Regions from separate parts of the Lysobacter sp. SCRH-1R genome, predicted to be linked through region 1. Evidence: predicted binding sites of a transcription regulator. Region 1 holds the regulator's gene; the other holds the start of a gene.
The links. Region 1 encodes FliA, which starts transcription of late flagellar genes. Its sites were predicted from a motif close to TAAAGTTTNNCNNNCNNNGGCCGATAA; they were not measured.
Positions count from the first base shown of each region.

Region 1 (14,444 bases):
CGGTGCGTGGTGGTGACCGACGGCGGCAACGCGGGCGGGGTGAATTCGACCGGACGCAGGCCGGTGCGGGCGTCGGGTTGCGCGCTGGTGGGGCGGTGGGCGGGTGGTTGCGGGGGTGTTGCGGGCGCGGGTGCGGCGATGGGAGCGGAAGCCGGTATCGACGCCGAAGCAGAAGCCGCGGCGCTCGACATGGACGGCGCAGCCGGTGCGGCCATGGCCGCGGCGAACAGCGGATCGGAGTCGAGTTCGGCGAGCAGCCCGGGATCGATCTGCGGCGCGGCGACGTCCGGCGCAGCGAACAAGGGGTCGGAGTCGAGCTCGGCGAGCAGGCCTGGATCGATCTGCGACGCCGCGACTTCGGGCGCAGCGAACAGCGGATCGGAGTCCAGTTCGGCGAGCAACCCCGGATCGATCCGCGACGTGGCCGGACTTGCCGGAGCATTCGTCGCGAACAACGGATCGGAGTCCAGTTCGGCAAGCAGACCCGCGTCGATCAACGTCGTCGAAACGTCGTCGTGAGCTGCAGCCTCAACGCTCCCTCCCCTGCCTGCAGGCGAGGGTTGGGGAGGGGTGACGTCCACAGCGCGGTCGTGCCCGGAGCCCGGCACCTGCGCGCCGCGTAGCTGTCCGGCGAACAACGGATCGGAGTCCAATTCCGCAAGCAACCCCGCATCGATCACCGACGGCGCAGCGTTGCCGTCAGCGACAGCCTCACCGCTCGCCAGCGCCATCACCGGCGCATTCGCCGCCACAGGCGCAGGCGCCACCGCATCGACCGTGAGGTCGAGCAGTTCGTCGAGGTAGGCGTCGAGGGCGGGATGGTTCATGTCGGTTCCGTTACGGGCGCATCGCCGCGCGCGAAGGCGGCAACGCAGGGCCCTGCAAATCTCAAGCCGCTTCCTTGTGCTGATCGCCGGCGGCTTCCTGCTCCAGCAGCCACTTCAATGCGCGCCGGTACATGTCGACGCCGCGACCGTCCGGCGGATCGGCCTTCACCAGCGAGGCCGCATCGCGCAGGCGCGTGTCCATCGGCACGGCGTGCGTCCAGACGCGGTCGCCGTAGCGGTCCTGCAACTCGTACAGGCTCGCCACGCCCGTGCGCGTGCGGCGGTCGAACAGCGTCGGCAGCACGTGGCGCGGCAGCGGGCGGCGGCGCGAACGCTCGACCATCTCCGCCGTGCGCAGCATGTCGGCCAGGCCGTGCAGCGCGAGCGGGTCGGTCTGCGTCGGCACGATCAGGCGATCGGCCGCCGCCAGCGCGTTGACCATCAGCAGGCCGAGCGTGGGCGGGCAGTCCATCAGCACGTAGTCGTAGACCTCGCGCACGGTGTGCAACGCGCGACCGAGCGCCAGGCCCAGGCCCGGCTGCGTCGCGCCGCGGCGTTCCAGCGTCGCCAGCGCGGCCTGCGCGGCGACGACCTGCAGGTCGGGCACGTGCGTGTAGCGCGCCAGTTCGAGCAGCCCGGCACCGCTGCCGCTGAACAGGTCGTGGGTGCCGGATGGCGGCGGATCGGCGGGGATCTCGAAGGCGCGCGTCAGCGACGCGTGCGGATCGAGGTCGAGCAGCAGCACGCGGTTTCCCGCGGTCGCGAGGCCGCGTGCAAGCAACAGCGACGTCGTGGTCTTGCCGACGCCGCCCTTCTGGTTGGCGATTGCCCAGGCGCGCATCAGCCCGCTCCCGGTTGGGTGGTGGTGGAATTCGTTCGTGCCGCCGCCGCACGCGCGGCGTCGGCGGCGGTGCGATCGGTTTCGGCGGCGATGCCGTCGTTCCCCGCGCCATGCGCGCGCGCGGCGGCCGCGGCGGCGCCCGGCGCCTTCGCGGCGGGGTAGAGGTCGGCGGCGACGTCGTCGGCCGTGTCGTCATCAGCCGCGTCGTCGTCCATGGCGATCGTCGGCGGCGAGCGGTCCTCGACCGCGTCAGGGCCCTGCGGACTGGCGAGGATCACCAGCAGCACGCGGCGGTTCGCGTTGCGGCCTTCGGGCGTGGCGTTGTCGGCGACCGGCTGGTATTCGCCGTAGCCGACCACCGCGAGGCGCGCCGGCGAAATGCCCGCCTGCGCCATCACGTGGACGATGCTCGCCGCGCGCGCGGTCGACAGTTCCCAGTTCGACGGGAACTGCGCCGTCGCGATCGGCATGTTGTCGGTGTAACCCTCCACGCGCAGCGCGTTGGGCTCGTCGGCCAGCACGGTGGCGATGCGGCGCACGGTGTCGACCGCGCGCGGGTTGGGCACCGCGACGCCGCTGGCGAAGAGGATGTCGCTCTGGATCTCGACTTCCAGGAAGTTGTAGCTGCGCCGCACGGTGACCAGCTTCTGCTTCACCAGTTCCGACAGCGCCTCCTGGATGCGCCGGCCGATCGAATGCAGCTGCGCGCCCTGCGCCGACTCGCGTTCGCTCACCTGGCGCGCGGCCTCCTTCGCGCTGCCGCTGGCGCCGAAGGTCGGCATGTCGAGCACCTGCTTCATGCGCGGCGAGGCGATGGGCGTGGACGAGGACGGCCCGGATTTCGAACCCGGCGTCACCAGCGAGGGACGATCGAACGCCGAACCGCGCAGCTGGTGCATGCCCAGCTGGATCGGCGTCACCGTGCGCGGCGGTCCGCCGAACGCGGACGACAGCGCATCGGCCAGCACGCGGTACTTGCCCTCGTTGATCGAGGAAATCGCGTACATCACCACGAAGAAGGCGAGCAGCAGCGTGATCAGGTCGCCATAGGGGATCGCCCACGCTTCGTGGTTGGCGTGCTCCTCGTGCTGGTGTCGGCGGCGACCGGCCATGATCGTGCGCGCTCCGTCAGACCACGAAGCCGTTGAGCCGCGCTTCGATGTTGCGCGGGTTCTCGCCCTGGGCGATGCCGATGAGGCCTTCGATGATCATCTCGCGCTCGTCGGCCTGCTGGTTGATCAGGCCCTTCAGCTTGGCCGCGATCGGCAGCAGCATCAGGTTCGCAAGGCCGATGCCGTAGATCGTCGCGGTGAACGCGGCGGCGATGCCGTGGCCGAGCTTGCTCGGGTCGGCGAGGTTCTTCATCACCGCCATCAGGCCGAGCACCGCGCCGATGATGCCCAGCGTCGGCGAATAGATGCCGGCGCCCTCGAACACCTTCGCCGCGGCGAGGTCGCGCTGCGACTGGCCGTGCAGTTCGATCTCCAGCATCTGCCGGATCGATTCGGGCTCCACGCCGTCGACCACCATCTGCAGGCCCTTGCGCACGAACGGATCGTCCTGCGCCTGCACTTCCGCTTCCAGGCCGAGCAGGCCCTGGCGGCGCGCGACGGTGGACCACTCGACCAGGCGCGCGATCATCGCCGGACGGTCCTGCACCGGCGGGCGGAACACCCAGCGCACGATCGCCAGCGCACGCTTGAACGTCGCCATCGGCGTCTGCACCAGGATCGCCGCGCACGTGCCCAGGATCACGATGACGAACGCCGCCGGCGACCACAGGCCGGAGAGGCCTGCGCCCTTCAGGATGCTGCCGCCGACCAGGGCGACCAGCGCGAGTACGATGCCGATGACGGAGAGTCTGTCCATGGGTCGATGGTCCTGGCTCAGGAACGAGGGAAGAGCAGCGGGAAACGAGCAGGGACGTCAGCGCTCACTCGTGTCTCGTTCCTGTTCACCCGTTCCTAGTTCTTAACGGTTGCCGCCTGCCCGACTTGAGCCGGCCTGCCTTCACTCGTTCCTGGTTCCCCGGCCTTCGTTCCTGGCCCGCAGGCCGGTCCTGAGCAGCGCGTCGACATCCAGGATCAGCGCCATGCGGCCGTCGCCGACCAGGCTGGCGCCGGCGTAACCGGCCAGGCCGCGCAGCGTGCGGGGCAGGGCCTTGATGACCACTTCCTCGCGACCGCGCACGCGATCCACCGTCAGGCAGAAGCGCGAATCGCCCGACTGCAGCACCACGCAGGTCGTCGCCGCGCCGGGTTCCGGCGGCAGGCCGAGCCAGGTGCGCAGCTCGATCAGCGGCAGCGGTTCGTCGCGCAGGTCGAGCATGCGCTGGCCGTCGACCCACAGCGGTTCGATGCGCTCGTGCGCGAGCACTTCGACCACGCGCACCAGCGGCAGCGCGTAGACGTCCTCGTCCAGTTCGATCAGCAGCGTCGGCAGGATCGCCAGCGTCAGCGGCACGCGGATCGCGAAGCGCGAACCGCGCCCGACCTCCGAATGGATCTGCACCTGGCCGGACAGTTCGCGGATCTTCGACTGCACCACGTCCATGCCGACGCCGCGCCCGGACAGGTCGCTGACTTCGCTGCGCGTGGAGAAGCCGGCCATGAAGATCAGGTTGAGGCATTCGTCCGAGGTCAGCCGCGCGGCGGCATCGGAATCGATCAGGCCCTTCCTGATTGCGCTGCGGCGGATCTTTTCCGGATCGATGCCGGCGCCGTCGTCGCTGACTTCGATCGAGACATGGTCGCCTTCCTGCTGCGCCGACAGGCGCACGATGCCCTGTTCGGGCTTGCCGGCGGCGCGGCGCGCCTCGGGCGATTCGATGCCGTGGTCGATCGCGTTGCGCACCAGGTGCACGAGCGGATCGGCCAGCGCTTCGACGAGGTTGCGGTCCAGTTCGGTTTCCGCGCCGATGATCTCCAGTTCGACCGACTTCTTCACCTGCCGCGCGACGTCGCGCGCGAGCTTGGGGAAGCGCGCGAACACGCGTCCGACCGGCTGCATGCGCACCATCATCACCGCCGATTGCAAACGCGAGGTGGCGACGTCGAGCGCGGTCACGGCGCGGTCGAGGTCCTCGTCGCGCAGGCGCGGGCGGATGGTCTTCAGGCGGTTGCGCGCGAGCACCAGTTCGCCGACCAGGTCGACCATGGCGTCCAGGCGGCGCACGTCGACGCGGACGGTGGGGTCTTCGGCGGCTTTTGAAGGAGCCGCGGCTTTTGCTCCTCCCGCTGCCTGCGGGGAGAGATGGGGAGGAGGTGAAGTCCGTGCGATTGCGTCGCCCGCAGGGGCCGGCTTCGCGACCGGCTTCGCCGAAATCGTCGGCACGTGCGTGACGAAACCCTTCGCGCCGTCGCGCAATGACTGCAGCAACCCGGCCGGTGCGTGTTCGGGTTCCTCGCCGTTCGACACGGCCGCGAGCATGTCCACCAGCAGGTCCAGCGACTGCTGCGCACCGTCGAACGCGTCCGCGTCCATCGGCACGGTGCCGTCGCGCGCGACGTTGAGGCGATCCTCCACCGCGTGGCAGATCTCCACCATCGGGCCGAAGTCGAGGAAGCCCGCGCCGCCCTTGATGGTGTGGAAACCGCGGAACACGGCGTTGAGCGCGTCGCGATCGGTCGGCGCGTGTTCCAGCGCGACCATCTGCTCGCCGAGCTGGTCGAGGATCTCGCGCGCTTCGATCAGGAAGTCGGCGGCGATGTCGTTGGCGATGGCGCTCATGAGCAGGAAACGAGAGGAGAGGGGTGAGGAACGAGTGACGCGGTCACGCGGAGCCCGGCGTTGGTAGCCCGGGTAAGCCAAGCGCACCCGGGGTTTGCGGCGCCGGAGACGTTGCCCCGGGTGCGGCCTTCGGCCTTACCCGGGCTACAAGAGCGACGCGCGCCGCGATTTGCTTCATCCGTTCTCATCGGCATGACTCGCGTCGAACGCCTCAAAGCCCCAGCGACGACAGCAGATCGTTCGCGTCTTCCTGCGTCGCGGGCGTCGGGTCCACGCCCGCCACCGACGGGCCGTAACCGCGGTTGTTGTGGTTGAGGTGGCTAAGGTGGATTGGCGTCGCCTCGCCGTCGGTGATCTCGCCCAGACCCGCATGCACCGCACGGACGAGTTCGACGACGCGGCGGATGATCTGGCCGGTGAGGTCCTGATAGCCCTGCGCCGCGGTCATTTCCGACATGCGCGAGCGGATCGCGGCGATGGTCGCGGCTTGTTCGTCGGTCGATGCATCCGGCAGCGTGCCCAGCAGGACGCCGCATTCCTGGATCAAATCGAGCGTGCGATGGCTCGCGTCCTCGCTCACGTGCACGACGTGCTCGAGGCGCGCGCAGGCTTCCGGCAGCGATGCGTTCGGATTCGCGCTGCCGTTGCCCAGCGCGGTGTCCAGTTCGCGCGCGAGCTTCGCCAGGCCCTGCACCAGCGGCTGGCTGCGCCACTGGATCAGCGCGTCGACGTTGCTGCGCCAGCCGGCGAGGTCGTCGTGTTCCAGCGCCCACAGCGCCGCGTGCAGGCGCGCGATGACGGCCTGCCGATCCTCGCTGAGCGCCTTCTCGAAGGAGGGCGCGTCGGTCACGCGGCGGCTCCCAGGCGCTCGAACACCTTGTTGAGCTTGTCTTCCAGCGTCGCCGCGGTGAACGGCTTGATGACGTAGCCGTTCACGCCGGCCTGCGCGGCTTCGATGATCTGCTCGCGCTTGGCTTCGGCGGTGACCATCAGCACCGGGATCTTCGCCAGCGACGCGTCGGCGCGGATCGCCTTGAGCAGGTCGATGCCCGGCATGCCCGGCATGTTCCAGTCGGTGACGACCAGGTCGAACGGCGCCTTCTTCAGCTCGATCAGCGCGGTCGAGCCGTCGTCGGCCTCGGCGGTGTTGTGGAAGCCCAGATCGTTGAGCAGGTTCTTGACGATGCGGCGCATGGTCGAGAAGTCGTCGACGATGAGGATGCGGATGTTCTTGTCCATGTGGGCTTGCTCGATACGAAGTGGTTCAAAAGGGAAGATCAGGCGGTTGCAGCCCGGGCAAGCGGAGCGCACCCGGGTCGTGCGCGTGGGTCCCCGGGTGCGCTGCGCTTGCCCGGGCGGTCAGAACTCGTCGTCGTCATCGCCGTGCGTCCCGCGCCATTCGCCCAGGCGCGAGCGCAACCGCAGCATCGCCTGGCCGTGGATCTGGCACACGCGCGATTCGGATACGTTGAGTACCGCGCCGATCTCGCGCAGGTTCAGTTCCTGCTCGTAGTACAGCGACAGCACCAGCTGTTCGCGCTCGGGCAGATGGCCGATGGCCGCGCCGAGCGCTTCCTTGAAGGCGACCTGCTCGAACTCGCGCGCGGGCGTCGCGCCGGCGTGGTGCGCCAGGTGCGGTTCGCCGTCGTGTTCGTCCAGGTGCGCTTCCAGGCTGATCAGCTGGCCGCGCGCGGCGTCCTCGAGCATGCGGTGGTATTCGTCGAGCGGGACGTTGAGCGCGACCGCCACTTCCTGCGCGGTCGCGGCGCGGCCGGTGCGCTGTTCGACCTCGCGTGTCGCCGCGACCACGTCGCGATAACGGCGATGCACCGAACGCGGCACCCAGTCGCCACGGCGGATCTCGTCGATCATCGCGCCGCGGATGCGGATGGATGCATATGTTTCGAACGCGGCGCCTTGATCGGCCTGGAAATTCCGCGCCGCGTCGATCAGGCCGAGCATGCCGGCCTGGATCAGGTCGTCGATCTCCACGCTCGCGGGCAGTCGCGCGGCGAGGTGGTGCGCGATGCGGCGCACCAGTTCGCCGTGTTTCTCGACGATCTCCGTGGCGTTGCCGTGGTCGGCCGCGCGCTGGGTCGCCTTGTATTGGGCGGCGGCGGCGTTCATGCGACGGCGCTCCTCAGCGGGTCGTTGGCGTTGGCGGCATTCGCGCCATGGGCGACGAGGCGTTCCATGAAGAACTCCACGCCGCCGCGCGGGCCGAGCGGCGACTGCCAGCTGCCGGCGCGTCGCGCGATGTCGCGGAAGGCCAGCGCCGACGGGCAGCCGGGAAAGGCCTCGACGACGGCTTCCTGACGCTGGATCGCGCGGCGCAGCCATTCGTCGCGCGGGATCGCGCCGAGGTAGTGCAGGGTGACATCGAGGAAGCGCGCGCTGACGCGTTCGAGCTTCTCGAACAGCTGCTTGCCCTCGATCGCGTTGTTGACCTGGTTCGCCAGCACCTGCACGCGGGTGACGCCGCGCTCGCGGCTGAGCACCTTGATCAGCGCGTAGGCGTCGGTGACCGAGGCCGGCTCGTCGCAGACCACCACGATCACGTCCTGCGCGGCCTGGCAGAAGGTCAGCACGCTGTCGGAAATGCCGGCGGCGTTGTCGACCACCATCGCGTCCAGCGGCAGGTCGAGCTGGCAGAAGGCGTGCACCAGGCCGACGTGCTGCTGCGGCAGCAGTTCGGTCATGTGGCGCTTGCCCGACGCGGCGGGGACGACCCACAAACCGCGCGGGCCTTCCAGCAGCGTGTCCTGCAGTTCGCAGCGGCCGGCGAAGACGTCGGCAAGGGTGAACTGCGGCGACAGGCCGAGCATCACGTCGACGTTCGCCAGGCCCAGGTCGGTGTCCAGCAGCAGCGTGCGCTGGCCGGCGTGGACCAGCGACATGGCGAGGTTCACCGACACCGAGGTCTTGCCCACGCCGCCCTTGCCGCTGGCCACCGCGATGACGCGTACCGGCGCGCGCGCGCTGCCGTTGGCGGCGGAGGTGGCGTTGAGATCAGCTGGCGAATGCATGGCGGTCCTCGGTGGGGAGGGTCACAGGGCGGGAATCGAGAGACCCGAGGGGGTTATCGGCAGCACGTCGCACTTTCTCGAGGGTCGAAACGAGGCGATGTGCATCGGCGGCGGCGATGTCGGCCGGAACCGCCTGTCCGTCGGTGGTGTAGGCCAGGCTCAGGCCCTGCTGGACCAGCACCGACAGCGGCGAACCCAGGCGGCCGGTCTCGTCCAGCTTGGTCAGCACCACGCCTTCCGGCGAGGCCGGGCGGTAGCGGCGGACCACTTCGCCCAGGTCGTGGGCGTTGGTGTTGGCCGGCAGCACCAGCAGGCTGCGCACGCGCTTGGCGGCGCGCAGCCAGAGGATCTGGCCGAGCAGCGCCCGGTCGCGCAGGCCGTGGCCGGCGGTATCGACCAGCACCAGCGGGTAGTCGGCGAGCTGGTCGAGCGCGTCGTTCAGCGCCTCCGGGCCGGCGGCTTCGCACACGGTCACGCCGAGGCGGCGGCCGAGGATGTGCAGCTGCTCCGTGGCGCCGGGGCGTTCGGTATCGGTGGTCACCAGGGCGACGTCGCGGGCGCGGTGGCGCTGGGCGAAGCGCGCGGCGAGCTTGGCGGCGGTGGTCGTCTTGCCGGCGCCGGTCGGGCCGACCAGGGCGATCACGCCGCCGTCGTCGATGGGTTCGTGGCGGGCGACGGAAATCGCGCGCGCCAGTTCTTCCAGCACCGGTTCGCGGATCTGCGCCGGCTCGAGGCGGGCGTCGATGCGGCCGGCGATGGTCTGCGCCAGATTTTCGTCGCAGCCGTAGCGCAGCAGCATGTCGAACGCGGCGGCCCGCGCCGGCGATCCGCGCAGGCGTTCGACGGTGAGCTGGCCGAGTTCGCGCTCGATCAGGGCGCGCATGGTCGCCAGTTCGTCGCGCATGGCGATGAAGGCGGGGTCGCGGTTGTCGGGGACGGCGTGGAGGTGGGGGGCTTCGGCTTTCGCAGCGGCGCTGTTCGGGGCGACGTTCGAGATCGCGGCCGACTGGGCCGCTCTCCCCACGGGAGAGGGGTTGGGGTGAGGGGCAACGGAGGGATTGCTCAACAGATCGATGTAGGAGGCAGAACCCCCTGCGGCAGCGACCTCTTCGACGTGATCCCGACCTCCAGGAGAAGGAAGCAACGCGTCATCGCTCCACAGATCCGCAAGGCTGCGGTACTCGCCCGCACCACTCGCCGAAGCGTCGGAAGAGAGGACAGCGCCACCGATCGGAGAGGCGGCCGTGGGCGCGGCCTCCTCCCGATCGGTGGCGCTCTCCCGCATTGCCTCGTTGCTGGCGGCGACCTTGCCGGCGTTCGCAGCCGCTTCGGCGATGGCGGCATTCGAGAAGGCCGCCGCCGTCGCTTCGAACTTCTCCCCCTGCGGAATCAGCGCCGCCATCATCGCGTCGAAACGCGAGGTGTCCGGCGGCGGCAGCGGCGAGGCCGTCACGACCGTTTCGGACTTCGGCATGCGCGGCGCGGTCTGCAGCGGCGTGCCGTCGCCGATGGCGAACACGGCGCGGCCCCGGATCGGCGATTCGGCGATCTTCGCGCGCGGCTGCGCGCCGGCGGACAACGTGACCACGGCCGGTTCGTCGCGTTCGAGTTCGACGCGCGTGGCCTGCGCAGGTTCCACGTTCTTCATTTCGATGCGCTCCATGTGGGCGCGCGCGTCCTCGCGCGGCGCTTCGCCGACCGGCGCGGTCCAGGCGGGCTTGGACTTCGATGGCTTGGTCAGCAGCGCGGCGAGCGAGCCGAAGCGCGATTTCTCTTCCGAGTTCGCCGCGGAGCGGTTTTGCTCCTCCCCCTCCTTGGAGGCCGGGGTTGGGAGGAGGGAGCCCGGCGCGGTAGCGCCGAGCCCTGCGCGGTTGGTTGTATGGCGTGCAAGCTCGCCGCTGCGCGGCTTCGCGACCCCTTCCCAACCCTCCCCTGCACGCAGGGGAGGGAGTCGATCGGCTTCGGGCTGCTTCGCCACCGGCACCGCAGCCACCGTCGCCGGCGTGCTCGGCGACGCCACCGGCGCCGGCGTGGCCGGCAGCGACGGCAAGGCGGCGCGCAGGGCCTGCTGCGCCAGCGATTCGTCGTAGTCGGTGGCGGCGACGATCTCGATGCCTTCCTCGACCGGACGGTTCGACAGGATCACCGCGTCGGGACCCTGTTCGTCGCGCACCATGCGCAGCGCGGTGCGCATGTCGGGGGCGGTGAAACGTTTGATTCGCATGGTGAGAGCCGTGATTCGTGATTCGTGATTAGTGATTCGTCAAAGCGGTGAACAACTGCGGCGGTGATGTGGTCGGTACCTGTGGGCCATCGGCGTTTGCTCCTGACGAATCACAAATCACGAATCACGAATCACGGATCGAAATCACCCCACCGCCCCCACCAACCGCAACCGCTTGTCCTCCGGCACCTCGCCGTAGGCCAGGACGGTCAGCGCGGGGACGCTGTGCCGCACGAGCCGGGCGATCGCCGAACGGATCCCGCCGGGGACCAGCAGCACGGCGGGTTCGCCGCGGCTTTCCTGGCGGGTGACGCACTCGCTGAGGTTCTGATGCAGACGCTCGGCGAGTCCGGGTTCCAGCGCGGCGCCCTGGCCGCTGACGGAGTCCTGCAATACCCGTTCCAAAGCCGGCGCCAAGGTATAGACGGGCAGTTCGGCGCCCAGTCCGTTCAGTTCCTGGACGATGAAGCGGCCCAGCGCGGTGCGCACCGCGGCCGTCAGCAGCGCCGGGTCCTGCGTATGCGGGCCGTGCTCCAGCAGCGCTTCGACGATCTGCCGCAGCTGGCGTACCGGCACGCGTTCGGCCAGCAGCGACTGCAGCACGCGCACGATGGTCGACAGCGGTAGCAGCTTCGGCGTCAGGTCTTCGATCAGGCGCGGCGAGGCGCGGCCCAGCGTCGCCAGCAGCTGCTGCACTTCCTCGTGGCCGAGCAGTTCCGCCGCACGCTCGCGCACCAGGTGCGACAGATGCGTGGCGATCACGGTCGCCGCATCGACGACCGTGTACCCCAGCGATTCGGCCTGCGCGCGCTGGCTCGGCAGGATCCACACCGCATCCAGCCCGAACGCCGGGTCCTTGCCGGGAATGCCGTCGACCTTGCCGAACACATGGCCCGGATCGAGCGCGAGGTGGCGGTCGGGATGGATCTCGCCGCTGGCGATCGGCACGCCGTGCACCAGCACGCGGTAGCTGCCGGGCGCGAGTTCCAGGTTGTCGCGCACGTGCACGGCGGGAATCAGGAACCCCAGGTCCTGCGTGAGCTTGCGACGCACGCCCTTCAGGCGCGCCAGCAGTTCGCCGCCCTGGTGCTTGTCGACCAGCGCGATCAGGCGGTAGCCGACTTCCAGGCCCAGCGGTTCGACCGGGCGCAGTTCGTCCCAGCTCAGTTCCGGCTGCGCGGCGGCGGTGGCGGCGGCCTCGCCTTCGGGCGTGTCCTGCGGCGGCGCGAGCGATTTGCGATGCAGGCGCCACGCGGCGAAGCCGAGCAGCGCGGCCAGCGTCAGGAACGGCAGGTTCGGCATGCCCGGCACGACACCGACCAGCCCGAGCAGCGCCGCCGACACCGCCAGCGCACGCGGATGCAACACCTGCGTGCTCACCGCCTGGCCCATTTCCTGCTCGCGCGTGGCGCGCGTGACCAGCATCGCGACCGCGGTGGAGATCAACAGCGCCGGCAACTGCGCGACCAGGCCGTCGCCGATGGCGAGCAGCACGTAGGTGGTGCCGGCGTCCTTCAGCGCCATGTCGTGCTGGAGCACGCCGATCAGCACGCCGCCGATGATGTTGATCGCCAGGATCAGCAGGCCCGCGATCGCATCGCCGCGCACGAACTTGCTGGCACCGTCCATCGAGCCGTAGAAGTCCGCTTCGGCGCGCACTTCCTCGCGGCGCAGCTTGGCGTCCTCGCGCGACAGCAGGCCGGCGTTGAGGTCGGCGTCGATCGCCATCTGCTTGCCGGGCAGGGCGTCGAGGATGAAGCGCGCCGACACTTCCGAGATGCGCCCGGCGCCCTTGGTGACGACGACGAAGTTGACGATGGTCAGGATCGCGAAGACCACGATGCCGACCGCGAAGCTGCCGCCGATGACGAACTGGCCGAAGGATTCGATGACGTGGCCCGCCGCCGCAGGGCCCTGGTGGCCGTGCAGCAGCACCACGCGGGTGGAGGCCACGTTCAGCGCCAGGCGCAGCAGCGTGACCAGCAGCAGGACGCTGGGGAAGATCGAGAACTCAAGCGGCCGCCGCACGTACACCACCGCCAGCAGCACCACCAGCGACATGGCGATGTTCACGGTGAACAGCGCGTCCAGCACCAGCGGCGAGAGCGGGACGATGACCATCGCCAGCATCGCGAGGACGACGACCGGCGTCGCCAGGCCGCTGCGGATGGCGTGGCCTACGTTCGCGATGGAGAAGCGGCTGTCGGACGCCTGGCTGCTCATGCCGACGGCTTTCCGTCACCCGCGGGATCGATGTCCGCCAGGCCCTTCTCGACCGACACATCGCCCAGCGTCGGCATCGGCCCATGCGCCGGGTGCCAGCGCTTGAGCTGGTAGACGTAGGACAACACCTGCGCGACGGCGGCGTAGAGCTTCACCGGGATCTCCTGGTCGATCTGCGCATGCCGATACAAGGCGCGTGCCAGCGGCGGCGCCTCGATGATCGAGACGCGGTGCTTGCCGGCGACGTCGCGGATCGCCAGGGCGATCTCGTCCACGCCCTTGGCCACGACCTTGGGCGCGCGCATCTTCCCGGCCTCGTACTTCAGCGCCACGGCGTAGTGGGTCGGGTTGGTGACCACCACGTCGGCGGTGGGCACCGCTTCCATCTGCTGGCGACGCGACAGCTGCGCGGCGACCTGGCGCACGCGCGCCTTCACTTCCGGGTTGCCCTCGCTTTCCTTGTATTCGTCGCGCAGCTCCTGCTTGCTCATCTTCAGCCGGTTGCGGTACGACCAGTGCTGCCACGGCACGTCGATCAACGCGAGCAGGCCGAGCGCGCCGACCATCGCCAGCACCGCCCTGGTGATCAGCGAAAGACCGACGGACACGGCTTCCTGCAGCGACATGCCGGCCATGCCGGTGAGATGCGAGAACGCGCCGTACACGACCATCCCGGCGAGGCCGCCGATGAGCAGCACGCGCAGCAGCGAGCGCACGAGTTCGGCGGCGCTCTCCTTGCCGTACATGCGCTTGAAGCCGTTGAGCGGGCTCAGCCGTGCGAAATCCGGCGCCAGCGACTTGCTCGCGAAGCGCAGCCCGCCCATCACCATCGGCGCGATGAAGCAGGCGCCCAGCGCGGCGAGCAGCACCGGCAGCATCGGCTTGAGCAGGCCGAGCAGCAGCGAGGCGGCGTGCGGGAGGAGGCGATCGGGCTGGTCGAGAATGGCCGGATCGATGATCAGCGCGTTGCGCAGCCAGTCCTGCGACGCGCTGCCGATGCCCGAACCGGTCGCCACCAGCGCCATCGCCGCGCAGCCGAGCACCGCCACGTTGCCCAGTTCGCGCGATCGCGGAACGTCGCCGCGTTCGCGCGCCTCGCGCAATCGTTTCTCTGATGGCTGCTCGGTCTTGTCTTCCTGGTCTTCGCTCATTGCGTGCGGCCCTGGCTTTTGTAGCCCGGGTAAGGCCGAAGGCCGCACCCGGGACCGGAGTCGAGGCGGCGCCCGGGTGCGCTTCGCTTACCCGGGCTACAACAGCGAAGGAACCGTCAGGCCGTCACCGCGCGCGCCGCTTCGAACGCCTGATCGAACAGACGCTCCACCGGCCCCTGCATCTCGCGTGCCAGCAGCATCAGCAGCACCAGCCCCACCAGCAGCGCGACCGGCAGGCCCAGCTGCACCGGATTGAGCTGCGGCGCCGCGCGCGCCAGCACGCCGAAGGCGAGGTTCACCGCCAGCATCGCCACGATCACCGGCAACGCCAGCAGCAGGCCTGCCTGCAACGCGGCGGAGAAGAACGTCGGCACCACCGACAGGAACTGCTGCACGTCCGGGATGGGCGTGCCCAGCGGCAGC
Region 1 is NZ_CM173227.1:3,358,312-3,372,755, reverse strand. Features, by position in the region: gene AC3ANK_RS15470 (chemotaxis protein CheW) at 1-827, opposite strand, end outside; gene AC3ANK_RS15465 (ParA family protein) at 889-1,668, opposite strand; gene motD (flagellar motor protein MotD) at 1,668-2,780, opposite strand; gene AC3ANK_RS15455 (flagellar motor protein) at 2,797-3,537, opposite strand; gene AC3ANK_RS15450 (chemotaxis protein CheA) at 3,679-5,397, opposite strand; gene AC3ANK_RS15445 (protein phosphatase CheZ) at 5,609-6,247, opposite strand; gene cheY (chemotaxis response regulator CheY) at 6,244-6,636, opposite strand; gene AC3ANK_RS15435 (RNA polymerase sigma factor FliA) at 6,757-7,524, opposite strand; gene AC3ANK_RS15430 (MinD/ParA family protein) at 7,521-8,423, opposite strand; gene flhF (flagellar biosynthesis GTPase FlhF) at 8,407-10,647, opposite strand; gene flhA (flagellar biosynthesis protein FlhA) at 10,792-12,870, opposite strand; gene flhB (flagellar biosynthesis protein FlhB) at 12,867-14,021, opposite strand; gene fliR (flagellar biosynthetic protein FliR) at 14,138-14,444, opposite strand, start outside.

Region 2 (14,444 bases), 1.3 Mb from region 1:
CGTAGGTGGTCTTCATCCAGCCGCCGAGCGCGGGGTCCTCGTCGTTGAGGAAGATGCCGCGATAACGCACCTGCGGTGCGTCGACGAAGCGGCCCGGCGCGATGTAACGCGTTTCGCGCGGTTGCACGGGGACGTCGGCCCACCAGTTCCACGGCGACACGCCCAGGCGGCGCGAGAGTTCGTAGAGACCGAAGATCGTGCCGCGCTTGTCGGCGCCGGCGACGACCAGTGCGCGATCGATACCGGGCTCGGGGCGCTCGACGACCTGCAGCAGGTAACCTTCCCACGTGCCTGCGACGCCGGTCGTGTCGAGCTTCCTCGCCGCGACGATGCGATCGATGCGCGGACTGCGCCCGAGCGTGCCGGCGATGATCGCGGTCTTCGTCGGCTTCGCGTCGCCGCGCGTGCCGGCGATCTTCGCGAGATCCCCTTCGAGATCACGCGCGGCGCGCAGCACGCCCGCGAAATCCGCTTCGTCGACGATCACGCGCGCGACGCGCCCGTGATCGACGAGCGCGAGCGCGCCGGTGACCGCGTTGTCACAGATGGCGGCGGGTTGGGCGCAGTCTTCCGATGCGATCGCCGGCGCTGCGATGCCCAGCAGCAGGACGACCGCAGCGCAGCCGCGTACCAGCCGTGCCCGATCGCGGCGTGCCTTTCGCGCAGGAACCCTCATTGCGCCGGCTTCGCCGCCGTCCCGCGCACGTATTCGCGCAGCCACTGCAACGCCGGACGCTCGCTGCCGTCCTTGCGCACCAGGTACGCCTTCTCCTTCTGCCGCCACAGGCCCGGGCGGAAGCCCCACAGCGTCACGCCCTTCACCGCCGGATGTTCCCAGAACACCGGGAAAATCCGCTTGTAATCGGCCAGCTGCTGCTCGTCGGTCGGACCGTCGATGTCGAGTTCGGTGACGTAGATCGGCAGGCCGCTTTCCGCCAGCAGGTCGAGGTTCGCCTTGTGCACCGACATCGGCACGTCCGGCGTCGTCGCGAATGCATGGCCCTGCACGCCGATGCCGTCGACCAGGTTGTCGCGGCGCAGCAGGTCGATGATCTCGCGATAGCGCTTCGTCGCGTCTGGCTTGTTGGTGATGTTGTAGTCGTTGATCAGCAGCTTCGCGTTCGGGAAGTGCCTGCGCGCGAGGCGATAGGATTCGACGATCCAGTCCCAGCCGCTCGCGCCGCTGCCGCCGAGTGCTTCGATGTAGTTGCCGCCGCCCTTGTCGTCCTTGTTCGGCGGATCGTTGAGCGGCTCGTTGACGACTTCGACGTAGTCCAGGTCCGGATAGCGCTGCGCCACCGCCGCGAACCATTCCTCGATCTCCTCGCGCTGCTCGGCGACGGGGAGCTTCTCGATCCATTCCGGCTGCTGGTTGCCCCACACCATCACGTGCATCTGGAAGGGCAGGTGGTGGTCCTTCGCGATGCGGTACGCCTCGTCGAGGCCGCGCCAGTCCATGCGGTCGCGGCGCTTTTCCACTTCGCCCCACTTGCCGGCGTTTTCCGGCGTGACCTTGTTCCAGTAGATCGCGAAATCCTTCGCCTGCGGCTTGCTGTACGCGCTGCCGAGGAACTTCGCGTTGCCGGCGGCGAGCGCGGTGGCGTCGGTCCGCTGCGCGAAGGCCGGCAGCGCGAGCGCGGCGCCGATCAGCGCGAAGAGCATGGTTTGACGGTGTTTCATGCGTTTCCCCCTACGGAAAGTGGAATGCGGAACGTCAGCCGGCGGACACCTTCCCGAGCGCGGCGGGCTGCAGTTTCGGCACCAGCAGGTGCACGACCGCGAGCGCGAGCAGGTATGCGCAGCCGGCGATCAGGAAGATGCGCGCGTAGCTGCCGGTGGATTCCAGCTGCGCGCCGGTGAAGACCGACATCAGCATGCCGCCGACCGCGCCGGCGAAACCGCCGATGCCGACCACGGAAGCCACCGCGTGGCGCGGGAACATGTCCGACGGCAGCGTGAACACGTTCGCCGACCACCCCTGGTGGCCGGCCATCGCCAGGCCGATCAGTGCCACGGCGACCCACAGGTTGTCGACCTGCGTGACCAGCACGATCGGCGCCACGCACAGCGCGCAGGTGAGCATCGCGCCCTTGCGCGCGCGGTTCACGTCCCAGCCCAGTCGCATGAAACGTCCGGCGAGCCACCCGCCGGCGATGCTGCCGACGTCGGCCATCAGGTACACGACGATCATCGGCAAGCCAATCGTGCTCAGCGACAGCTTGTATTCCGAGGCGAGGAACTTGCCGAGCCAGAACAGGAACAGCCACCACACCGGATCGGTGATGAACTTCGCCGCGACGAACGCCCACGCCTGGCGATGGCGCAGCAACTGCAGCCACGGCACTTTCACCATGGGTTCGGGCGGATCGCTGCGGATGTGCTGCAGCTCCGCCGCGCCGAGCTTGGGCTGGTTCTCCGGCGTGCGATAGGTGAGCAGCCAGCCGGCGAGCCAGGTCGCGCTGAGCACGCCGGTGAACAGGAACGCCGCCTGCCAGCCCCACGTCGCGGCGATGACCGGCACCAGCAGCGGCGCGAGCACCGCGCCGACGTTGGAGCCCGCGTTGAACACGCCCACGGCGAGCGCGCGCTCGCGGCGCGGGAACCATTCGGCGACGGTCTTGATCGCCGCGGGAAAGTTGCCGGCTTCGCCCAGGCCGAGCGCGAAACGCGCGGCGGCGAATCCGACGACGCTGCCGGCGAGTGCGTGCGCCATCGCCGCCACGCTCCACACGCTGATCGCGATGGCGTAGCCGATGCGCGTGCCGAAGCGGTCGATGATCGCGCCGGTGCACAGCAGGCCGATCGCGTATGCCGCCTGGAACGAGGTGACGATGTAGCCGTACTCGATTTCGTTCCAGCCGATTTCGGTCTGCAGGAACGGCGCGAGCACGCCGAGCACCTGGCGGTCGACGTAGTTGATGGTGGTCGCCGCCAGCAGCATCGCGCAGACGCGCCAGCGGTAGTTTCCGACCCGGGTGGTCGCGGGTGCCTGCGGCGTGGCCGTGTCGTTCATGCGGCAGGAATCCGTGCGCGATCGCTCGCGGCGGGGACGTGTGGGGCGGGGACGTGGGGCATGGGCGCGGGGTCCTCCTGCACGCTGCGCAGGTGTGTGTGGAAGGTGAAAAGTGGTAGCGCTATCACGGCGAGCGTACCGCGCGGGCAACCGGCCGGGGTCGACACCCCATATCCAACCTTCTTTCCGGGCGTAACGTCATGCTGCGCTGCGACAAACTCGCCTTGCAGGCCTGCGGAATTTCATGTCGCACCGCAGCGTGCGGGGAAAAAATGGTAGCGCTACCATCCGGCGCACTTGTGCGGCCTGCCTTCGTGGCGGGGATCACCGGGTCACAAGGGTTCCAAACACAAAAACGAGTGCGGCGAACCCGAAGGGATGGCCGCGTACCAGAAACGGGAGGGGAGTACGGTGCAGAAGCAGATCGCAAGAAACGCGCTGTCGCGCGCGTTGGGCCTGGCGCTGTTCGGTTTGGCCAGCTCGACGGCATTCGCGCAGGCGCAGACGGCCACGCCCGCCGCCGACGAGGCGCAGGCGCAGCCGCAGTCCACGCAGGAGCAGGTGACCGAACTCGATCGCGTCGTCGCGACCGGCTTCCGCCAGAGCCTTGAGTACTCCACGCTCGCCAAGCGCGAATCGACCGGCTTCGTCGATGCCATCTACGCCGAGGACATCGGCAAGTTCCCCGACGTGAACATCGCCGAGTCGCTGGCCCGCATCCCGGGCATCCAGCTGAACCGCGACGTCAACGGCGAAGGCCTCAACATCGCCATCCGCGGCCTGCCCAGCAGCTTCACCAAGACGACCATCAACGGTCAGTCGGTCGCGACGGCCTCCATCGGCCTGGACGCGCAGAACGCGAATCGCGAAGTCGACCTGAACCTGTTCCCGACCGAATTCTTCACGCAGCTGAAGGTGTACAAGTCGCCGACGGCGGCGCAGCCCGAGGGCGGCGCGTCGGGCGTGGTCGACATGCGCAACGTGCGGCCGTTCGACAACCCCGAATCGCAGGTCACCTACTCGCTGCAGGGCGACTACAACGACCTCAGCGAGAAGACCAGCCCGCGCGGCACCGTGATCGGCAGCTGGTTGAACGAGGACAAGACCTTCGGCGTGCTGGTGGGCCTGACCTCGCAGCGCGGCCACATCGGCGTGGAAGGCTACGAGACGATCGGCTGGACGAATCCGAACCTGACCAACGCGCAGTGCTTCGACGGCGGTGCGGGCGACACGTTCCCCGAGATGGGCGCGCCCTGCAACACCACCGGCGGCAATGGCTGGCGCATTCCCGATTCCATCCCGTCCCGCCCGGGCGAGACGATCGACGCGCAATGGCTGCGCGACCACAACCCGGGCCTGACCAACGCGCAGATCGGCGAAGCGCTGATCCCGCGCCTCGGCCGCCCGGTGCACATGTCCGGCGATCGCGACCGCGATGCGTTCCTGGCTTCGGTGCAGTGGCGTCCGAACGAGAACCTCGAGGTGTACGCCGACGTCCTGTACACCGACGCGCACCGCACCAACGACCGCATCGACATCAACCTGATCGGCCGCAACGGCGCGATGGTTCCCACGAACATGCAGCTGGACGCGAACAACGTCGTCACCAGCGCCACGTTCGAGAACGCGCAGTACTTCCTCGAAGCCCGCCCGTACACCGAGGACGTGAAGTACTGGCAGTTCACGCCGGGGTTCACGTTCTACTTCGATGAGGACGTCAAGCTCGACGTGCAGGCCAGCGTGAGCCGCAGCTGGATGTTCCGCGACTCGCCGACGATCCTGTTCAACTCGCCGGTCACCACCGTGCAGTACCAGAACAACGGCGACCTCCCGACCACGCAGAGCGGCCTGGACCTCAACGATCCGAACATCGGCTGGACCTGGACCGGCGGTCGCGTGTGGGCGCAGAACGAGAAGCGCGTGACCACCACCGGCGGCCTGAACACGAGCCTCCAGCTGGGCGACGACCGCAACAACGTCACCTTCGGCATCGCCTACGACGAGAACTCCCGCTCGATCGTCGGCTTCGGCGACACCGGCACGAACTGGCAGCCGTACGCGTTCTCGCAGGTGCCCGACGCGGCGCTGCCGAACTACCTCAGGCCGGGTCCCGCCGGCTTCGTGACCGTCGATTTCGACCGCTTCATGGCCGACACGAACTACGCCTTCTACCGCGACTCGGCGGCCGAGGCGAACAACGCCAACACCAGCGCGCCGACCGGCGGTTTCGATGAGGCCAACACCGCGGCCTTCATCATGATCAACGGCGAGTCCGAGGTCTGGCATCGAAACCTGCGCTTCAACATGGGCGTGCGTTACGCGAAGACCGACCAGGACATCAGCGGCCCGGTCACCATCGGCGGCGTGCGCGAGTGGCAGACGCTGACCAGCGACTACAACGAATGGCTGCCGTCGTTCAGCGCGGCGTGGGACGTCGCCGAAGACGTGGTGCTGCGCACCTCGGCCTCGCGCACGATGACGCGTCCGAACCCGAGCTCGATGCTGCCGGCGACGACCTTCAGCGACATCTCGGCGCAGGTGGCGACGCAGGGCAACCCGGACCTGACCCCGTACACCTCGACCAACTTCGACATCGGCGGCGAGTGGTATACCGGCGGTGAGGGCTTCGTCGGCCTGACGCTGTTCAACAAGCGCATCAAGGGCTACACCTACCAGGGCGTGGTCACCCGTCCGTTCACCGACCTGGGCATTCCGTTCGAAGACCTGGTCGACGCGCAGCAGCAGGCGATCAACTCGCGCGGCGGCCCGGACGTCGCGACGGTGAACGTGCAGCAGCAGGTCAACGCCGACGCGGAACTCGAGATCAATGGCTGGGAAGCGATCTGGGTGCAGCCGCTGAGCTTCGTGCTCGACGGCCTGGGCTTCATGGGCAACTTCTCGAAGATCGACCTGTCGACCATCGGCAAGGACGCGGCGGCGCTGTCGAGCAACGTCTACGGCCTGTCGCCGACGATGTGGAACGCGACCATCTACTGGGAGAACGACGTCGCCCAGGCGCGCCTGTCGTACAACTGGCAGGAAGGTTCCGCGGCCAGCGGTGCGAACCAGCAGGGCATCCCGTTCGCGCAGCTGTTCGGCGAGGACCGCGGCCAGCTCGACCTGTCCAGCAGCTACACGCTGGTCAACGTGAAGTCCAAGCCGCAGATCTTCTTCAACGTGACCAACATCCTGGACGAGGAGCGCCGTTCCTACTTCGCCTTCGAGAACGCGGTCAACGACATGTACGATTTCGGCACCACGTACACGATCGGCGTTCGCGGCACGTTCTGACGCGGTAATCCCTCCCCCGCGCGAGCGGGGGAGGGTGGAACCAACCCGGCCCGTCCAGTGCAGCGCACCGGGCGGGCCGTGGTGTATATGAAGCGCAGCGGTACGGCGCCCACCAAAGGTGATCATGAACAGCACTTCCGAAACGTTGTCGGTCACCGAGAAGATCGGCTACAGCCTCGGCGACCTCGCCGCGAACCTGATCTTCCAGACGCTGGTGACGTTCCTGGCGTTCTTCTACACCGACGTGTACCGCATCCCCGCGGCCACGGCGGCCACCATCATCTTCATCGGCGGCATCCTCGGCGCGTTCGTGTTCACGCCGGTCGTGGGCATCGCCGCCGACCGCACCAATACGCGCTGGGGCAAGTTCCGTCCGTGGATCCTGTGGACGGCGATTCCGTTCGGCGTGTTCTCGCTGCTGGCCTTCAGCACGCCCGACCTCGCGCCCGGCGCGAAGGTCGCCTACGCGATGGGCACCTACGCGCTGCTGGTGATGATCTACGCGGCCAACAACCTGCCGTACTCGGCGCTCAGCGGCGTGCTCACCGGCAACATGGCGCAGCGCAACAGCCTGTCGGCGTACCGCTTCGTCGCGGTGATGGTCGCGCAGTTCATCATCCAGGCGTTGCTGCTGCCGCTGGTGCTGATCCTCGGCGACGGCGACAAGGTGCGCGGCTTCCACAACACGATGATGCTGTTCGCGATCGTCGGCACGGTGTTCTTCCTGGTCACCTTCTTCACGACGACCGAGCGCATCGTCCCCGCGCCGGAGCAGAAATCCAGCGTGAAGCAGGACCTGTCCGACCTCGCGCGCAACCGCCCATGGGTGGTGATGCTGATGCTCACCATCCTGGTGTTCATGACGCTCGCGCTGAAGGGCGGCATGTACGTGTACTACTTCAAGTACTACCTGAGCGAGCCGCACCTGGCCGGCTTCCTCGACGAGGTCGGCTTCAACGGCTTCATCGCGGGACTCAACTCGGTGCTCACCGGCATGGGCCTGACCGAGTTCCAGTGGCCGAAGGACGCGCCGACGTCCGCGCTGAGCCTGTTCAACGCCGGCGGCATCATCTTCATGATCTGCGGCATCGGCTTCTCGAAGAAGCTCGCCGACCGCTTCGGCAAGCGCGACGTGTTCGGCGGCGCGCTATTGGTGTCGACGCTGTTCATGCTGGCGTTCCTGCTGTTCCCGCCGCAGGCGACGTGGATCGTGTTCGTCTCGCAGATCCTGCACGGCTTCTTCTACGGCATCACCATCCCGCTGCTGTGGGCGATGATCGCCGACGTCGCGGACTACTCCGAATGGAAGAACCATCGCCGCGCCACCGCGATCATCTTCTCGGCGATGCTGTGCGGACTGAAGATCGGCCTGAGCTTCGGCGGCGCGCTGGTCGCCGGCATCCTCGCGTTCTACGGCTACGACGCCGATGCGGCGGCGCAGTCGGCGCAGACCGTCGACGGCATCCGCCTGGCGGTGAGCCTGTACGCGTCGCTGCCGTTCCTGGTGTGCGTGGTGCTGCTGTTCCTGTACGAGATCAACAAGCCGATGGAATCGCGCATCGAGCAGGAGCTCAACGCGCGACGACTGAACGCCGCCTCGGCCTGATCGACACCGGAGATTCCCCCATGACCGACCTTTCGCAGAACCAGGACCTGGGCGCCATCGCCGCCAGGGCGATCTCGCAGCCGCTGGTCACGCACATCTACACCGCCGATCCGTCGGCGCACGTGTTCGAGGGCAAGCTGTACATCTATCCCTCGCACGACATCGACGCGGGCATTCCGTTCGACGACGAGGGCTCGCACTTCGGCATGGAGGACTACCACGTCCTGCGCATGGATTCGCCCGACGGCGAAGCCATCGACTGCGGCGTCGCGCTGCACGTGCGCGACGTGAAGTGGGCGCAGCGGCAGATGTGGGCGCCGGATGCGGCGACGAAGGACGGCAAGTACTACCTGTACTTCCCGGCCAAGCGCAGCGACGGCGTGTTCCAGATCGGCGTGGCGGTCGGCGATCGTCCCGAAGGCCCGTTCGTGCCGCAGCCCGAAGCCATCCAGGGCAGTTACTCGATCGATCCGGCGGTGTTCACCGACGAGGACGGCGAGAGTTACATGTACTTCGGCGGCCTGTGGGGCGGGCAGCTGCAGAAGTACCGCGACAACGTGCGCAGTGACGCGCACGCCGAACCCGCCGACGACGAGCCCGCGCTCGGCCCGAAGGTCGCGCGCCTGCGCGGCGACATGCTGGAGTTCGCCGAGGCGCCGCGCGAGGTGGTGATCCTCGACGGGAACGGCCAGCCGCTGAAGGCCGGCGATCACGACCGCCGTTTCTTCGAGGCGTCGTGGGTGCACAGGTTCGGCGGGAAGTATTACTTCTCGTATTCCACCGGCAACACGCATTACCTGTGCTACGCGACCGGTGACAGCCCGTACGGGCCGTTCACGTACCAGGGCCGCATCCTCACGCCGGTGGTGGGCTGGACCACGCACCATTCCATCGTCGAGTTCGATGGGCAGTGGTTCCTCTTCTATCACGACTCGATCCTGTCGGGCGGCGTCACGCACCTGCGTTCGATCAAGGTCGCGCCGCTGCATCACGACGCCGACGGCCGCATCCGCACCATCGATCCCTATGGCGCGTGACGCCGCGACCGCGCGGCTCGAACCGGGCCCGCTGCTGACGCTGACGAACGGCGCGATGTCGGTCGAGGTCGCGCCGCAGGCGGGCGGACGCATCGCGCAGGTCCGCGTGGAGGGTATCGAACAGCTGGCCGGTTTCAGCGACGACAACGCGTCGATGCTGGCGTGGGGTTCGTACCCGATGGTGCCGTGGGCTGGACGCGTGCGGCGCGGCGCGTTCGATTTCGAAGGCGCGTCGTTCCGGCTTCCGGTCAACCTGGGCGCGCACGCGATCCACGGCGTCGGTTTCGCCCTGCCGTGGCGCGTGGATTCGCAGTCGGCGCACCGCGTCGAACTCTCGCTCGCGATGCCGACGGACGAGCGTTGGCCGTTCGGCGGGATCGCACGGCAACGCATCGAGGTCGAAGAGCGCGGCATGCGCATGACGCTGTCTGCGACCGCGGGCGCGCGCGCGATGCCGGCGGAACTGGGCTGGCATCCGTGGTTCCTCAAACCTGAACGCGTCGAGTTCGCGCCCAGCGCCTGGTATCCGCGCGACGGGGCCGGCATGGCGACGCGCCCGCTCGCGCCGCCGCCTCCGGGGCCCTGGGACGATTGTTTCCTGAACGATGCGCCGGTCGTCCTGCATCGAGGCGGCCAGCGCGTCACGCTGACGTCGGACTGCGCGCACTGGGTCGTCTACGACATGCCCGAGCGCACGACCTGCGTCGAACCGCAGAGCGGGCCGCCGGACGCGTTCAATCTGGAGCCGCGCAGGCTGGCCCCGGGCGAGACGCTGGAGCGGTGGTTTCGCCTGGTCTGGTGAGTGCTTCCGTCAGGCCCACCCGACTCCCTCCCCTGCGTGCAGGGGAGGGAAGACGTGCACAGCGCCGCAGCCTGAACGAAGGCGATTGAAAGCGAAGCAAGGGCACCAGCCGCATCATCGCATCGCACGTCCCGCCCCTCACCCCAACTCCTTCTCCCGGAGGGAGAGCGGCTCGAGAACAGGAATGCGACACCCATCAACCTGTCGGCATTGCGCGCCTCAACCTGTCGGCATTCCGCGCCTCAACCTTCCCGACGCAGCGCCGTTATCCCCTTCGAAGTTTGGGGCGGCTCATGTTCATCATCATCGGTTTCATCGTCGTAATCGGCAGCGTTCTGGGTGGTTTCGTTCTGTCGCACGGCAAGCTGGGCGCCCTGTGGCAACCCTACGAGCTGCTGATCATCGGCGGCGCGGCCGTGGGCGCGTTCCTCGTGGCCAATCCGCTGAAGGTCGTGAAGGCCTGCGTGGGCGGCATTCCGCGCCTGCTCAAGGGCTCGCACTACAAGAAGGCCGACTACGTCGACATCCTCGCCATGCTCTACGACGTGCTCATGAAGGCGCGCCGCGAGGGCATGATGGCGATCGAGCGCGACGTGGACGAACCGGCGTCCAGCGAGCTGTTCCAGAAATACCCGAAGCTGCTCGCCGACACGCGCCTGATGGAATTCACCACCGACTGCCTGCGCCTGATGGTCAGCGGCAATTTCGAGGCGCACGAACTCGAGCAGGTGCTCGACATCGAACTCGAAACCCACAGCAAGGAGGCCGCCGAGCCCGCGCACGCGCTGCAGGTGCTGGCCGACTCGCTGCCGGGCTTCGGCATCGTCGCGGCGGTGCTGGGCATCGTGATCACGATGGCGTCCATCGGCGGCGAAGCCGCGGAAATCGGCCATCACGTGGCCGCCGCGCTGGTCGGCACCTTCCTCGGCATCCTGCTGGGCTACGGCTTCGTCGGCCCGCTCGCGGCGGCGATGCACCACCACGCGCAGGAAGAAGCCAAGGCGTTCGAGATCATCAAGATGGCGCTGGTGTCGAGCCTGCGCGGCTACGCGCCGAGTGTGGCGGTGGAGTTCGCGCGCAAGCTGCTGTTCTCCGACATGCGGCCGGCGTTCGCCGACCTCGACGCGCACCTGCGCGGAAAGCGCTGACATGGCCGCCAATCGCGAACGGCCGGTGATCATCCTGCGGCCGGTCAAGCGCGTGGCCGCGGGGCACCACGGCGGCGCGTGGAAGGTCGCGTACGCGGACTTCGTGACCGCGATGATGGCGTTCTTCCTGGTGATGTGGATCGTCGGCATCACCGACAAGCAGCAGCGCGCCGCGATTTCGGAATACTTCAAGAATCCCAGCGCCGTCGTCGGCCAGTCGCTCAAGCCCGCGCCCGGCGCGAACGGTCCGGGCGGCGCGGCCGACCGGCTGATTCCGACCACCAGCGCGGTCGCCGTCGCCGGCGGCCACGGGGCGGAATTCGGTGCGCGCGAGCCGATGAAGATCTCGCCGAAACAGGCGAAGGACCTCGCGCGCGAGGAAGAACGCCGGCGCCTGGAAGAACTGAAGCGCACGCTGGAAGCGGCGGTCGAACGCAGCCAGGCGCTGGCGCCGTTCAAGGACCAGCTGCTGATCGACCTCACGCCGGAAGGCCTGCGCATCCAGATCGTCGATCGCCTCAACCGCCCGATGTTCGACACCGCGAGCGCGCGGCTGAAGCACTACGCGCACACCCTCCTGGGCGAGATGGGCGGGCTGCTCAACGACGGCCACCATCGCATCGCGCTCGGCGGCCACACCGACGAGGTGCCGTACCACTCGGGCGGCGCCTACGGAAACTGGGAACTGTCGGCCGAGCGCGCGAACGCCGCGCGTCGCGCGCTGGTGCAGGGCGGGCTGGACGAGGGCCGCATCTCGCGCGTGGTCGGCCTGGCGGCGTCGGTGCCGTTCGATCGCAACGATCCGTTCGCGCCGGTGAACCGCCGCATCAGCATCGTGGTGCTGAACCCGGAAGCGGGCAACGTGCCGCCCGCGGACAGCCTGCCGGGCACCGCGCCGGGCCATGGCGCGCCGGCGCCGGGTGCGATGCCGGAGGTCGGGCCGACGCGCGTCGCGAAGACGGCCGGCGAAGCGGAACGCGGGAACGGCTAGCGCGGACGTCGCGGGCGGAACCGCGGCGTCGAGGCCGGCTCACGGGCACGTGACGGCCGGGGACTATGATCGGCCGGCGCGCGCCGCGCGGACGTCCGACTTCCTCCACGGAGAACTCCCATGAGCGAGCATGTCTACAAGCACCTCGAGCTGACCGGCTCGTCGAAGACCAGCACCGACGACGCCATCCGCCGCGCGATCGAACGCGCTTCGCAGACGGTGCGCAACATCAAGTGGTTCTGCGTGCAGGACGTGCGCGGGCACGTCGAGGACGGCCAGGTGGCGCACTGGCAGGTGACGATCAAGGTGGGGTTTACGTTGGAGGAGTGAGGGAGTGGTGGTTGAGGGGCTGTCGTCTTCCACCTTCAACTTCTCGTCCCGGCGAAGGCCGGGATCCGGGCGGATGGCCTTTCCGTCATCGGCAATGTCATCCAGCGAAAGCTGGAATGCATCCTGGTTTTCGCGGGATCGGAAAGAGCAAACGCGCGGCGCTGTGATGCGCCGGCGGTTCGACGTGCCTACTTCGTTGCCCCTTACCCCAACCCCTCTCCCGGAGGGAGAGGGGCTCAAACAACTCAATGCGCGCCGGCCACCGCCGGCTGCTGCGCCGCATAGCGATTCTGCGAAACCGCCGGCACGCTTTCGCGCGGCGCCTGCGAATCGGACAAATCCGCGACCTTGTATCCCGCCGTCTGCATCGTATGCAGCAGCGGATTGTCGAACGGCCGGTCGATGGTCTTGCGCAGGTTGTACAGGTGGCTGCGCAGCGTGTCCGAGTCGGGCGATTCGCCCTTCCAGATCTCGCGCTCGATCTCCTGCCGCGACACCACGCGCGGCGATTCGCGCATCAGGATGCTCAGCAGCTGGAAACCCGTCGGCGACAGATGCAGTTCCAGGCCGGCGCGGTGCACCGTCATCGCTTCCGGATCGAGCACCAGGTCGGCCACGCGCAGCACGCCGCCGCCCATCGCCTTGCGCCCGCGGCGAATCAGCACGGCGACGCGCGCTTCCAGCTCCTGGATCGCGAATGGCTTGGTCAGGTAATCGTCCGCACCGGCTTCAAGGCCCGTGACCTTGTCGTCGAGCGTGTCGCGCGCGGTGAGCATCAGGATCGGCGTGGAGCGGCGCTGCTCGGCGCGGATGCGCCGGCACACGTCCAGCCCATCCAGGCGCGGCAGCGAGCGGTCCAGGATGATCGCGTCGTAGGTGTTCTCCGCGGTGAGTCGCAGCGCGTCGGCGCCGTCGCGGGCGAAGTCGACCTCGTAGCCGCGCGCTTCGAGGAACTCGCCGACCATCTCCGCGATCGCCATGTGGTCCTCGACGATGAGGATCAGTCCGCCGGCCGCTTTCATGGTGTCTCCTTCACTAACGTGGGAATTCGATCAGTGAAGGCTGCGAATCCCGTCGTGAAAGCAACGTGAGCGCAAACCCCCGCGTACACGCAACCGCGACGCGACGCACGGTTCACCGCGTGCTGATCGACGCGCCGATACAGTGGCGTTCATGCATCGGAGCCGGCTCGGGCAGATCGTCATCGACTGCAACGGCGACCTGGAGCGCGCCGCGGCGTTCTGGTCGGCGGCGCTCGGCCATCGCGCCACGCCGCTTCCCGATCCGCAGGACGCGCATTACCGCCAGCTCGATACGGCGCCGGAACAGCCGAACATCCTGCTGCAACGCGTGGATCATGCCAGCCGCGTTCATCTGGACGTCGAGACCACCGACGTGGAAGCCGAAGTGCGGCGGCTGGAGGCGCTCGGCGCGCGGCGCGTCGCGCAGGTGCGCACGTGGTGGGTGATGGAGGCGCCGACCGGCCACCGCTTCTGCGTGCTGCGCCCACAACGCCCGGGCCTCGCCGAACACGGCCACGCGTGGGGCGATTGAGCGCGTCGATGGGCGCAGCGCGCGAGCTGGTCGAACCACGCCTCGAAGGGCTGTATTGCGCGGCCGGCGATTTCCACATCGATCCGTGGCTGCCGGTACCGCGCGCGGTGATCACCCACGGCCACGGCGACCACGCGCGCGAAGGCATGGGCGAATACCACTGCACGCCGGGCACGGTGCCGATCCTGCGCTGGCGCCTGGGCGAGCCGCGCATCGTCGGGCACGCGCACGGCGAGACGTTCGACATGGGCGATGCGCGCGTGTCGCTGCATCCGGCCGGACACGTGCTGGGCTCGGCACAGGTGCGCATCGAAGCCGGCGGCGAGGTCTGGGTGGCGTCGGGCGATTACACGCGCCAGCCGGATCCGACCTGCGCGCCGTTCGAGGTCGTGTTCTGCGACGTGTTCATCACCGAGGCCACGTTCGCGCTGCCGGTGTATCGCTGGCCCGGCACGCGCGAGGTCGTGGCCGAAATCGCCCAATGGCGTCGCACGTGCCAGGCGCGCGGCGAGGCGGCGATCCTGTTCTGCTACGCGCTCGGCAAGGCGCAGCGCATCCTCGCGGAACTGGCCGCGTTCGACGAGCCGCCGCCGCTGTTGCACGGCGCGATCGCCGCGGGCGTGGAGGTATATCGCGCGGCGGGCGTGGCGATGGCGGCGACGGAACTGGTGT
Region 2 is NZ_CM173227.1:497,660-512,103, forward strand. Features, by position in the region: gene AC3ANK_RS02150 (glycosyl hydrolase 115 family protein) at 1-676, opposite strand, end outside; gene AC3ANK_RS02155 (endo-1,4-beta-xylanase) at 673-1,662, opposite strand; gene AC3ANK_RS02160 (MFS transporter) at 1,715-3,013, opposite strand; gene AC3ANK_RS02165 (TonB-dependent receptor) at 3,425-6,304, shown strand; gene AC3ANK_RS02170 (MFS transporter) at 6,429-7,910, shown strand; gene AC3ANK_RS02175 (glycoside hydrolase family 43 protein) at 7,931-8,947, shown strand; gene AC3ANK_RS02180 (aldose 1-epimerase) at 8,937-9,749, shown strand; gene motA (flagellar motor stator protein MotA) at 10,043-10,897, shown strand; gene motB (flagellar motor protein MotB) at 10,899-11,888, shown strand; gene AC3ANK_RS02195 (dodecin) at 12,009-12,218, shown strand; gene AC3ANK_RS02200 (response regulator transcription factor) at 12,464-13,240, opposite strand; gene AC3ANK_RS02205 (VOC family protein) at 13,392-13,772, shown strand; gene AC3ANK_RS02210 (ligase-associated DNA damage response exonuclease) at 13,781-14,444, shown strand, end outside.
Region 2: the regulator FliA is predicted to act here: its motif matches at 9,992-10,018, upstream of motA (flagellar motor stator protein MotA).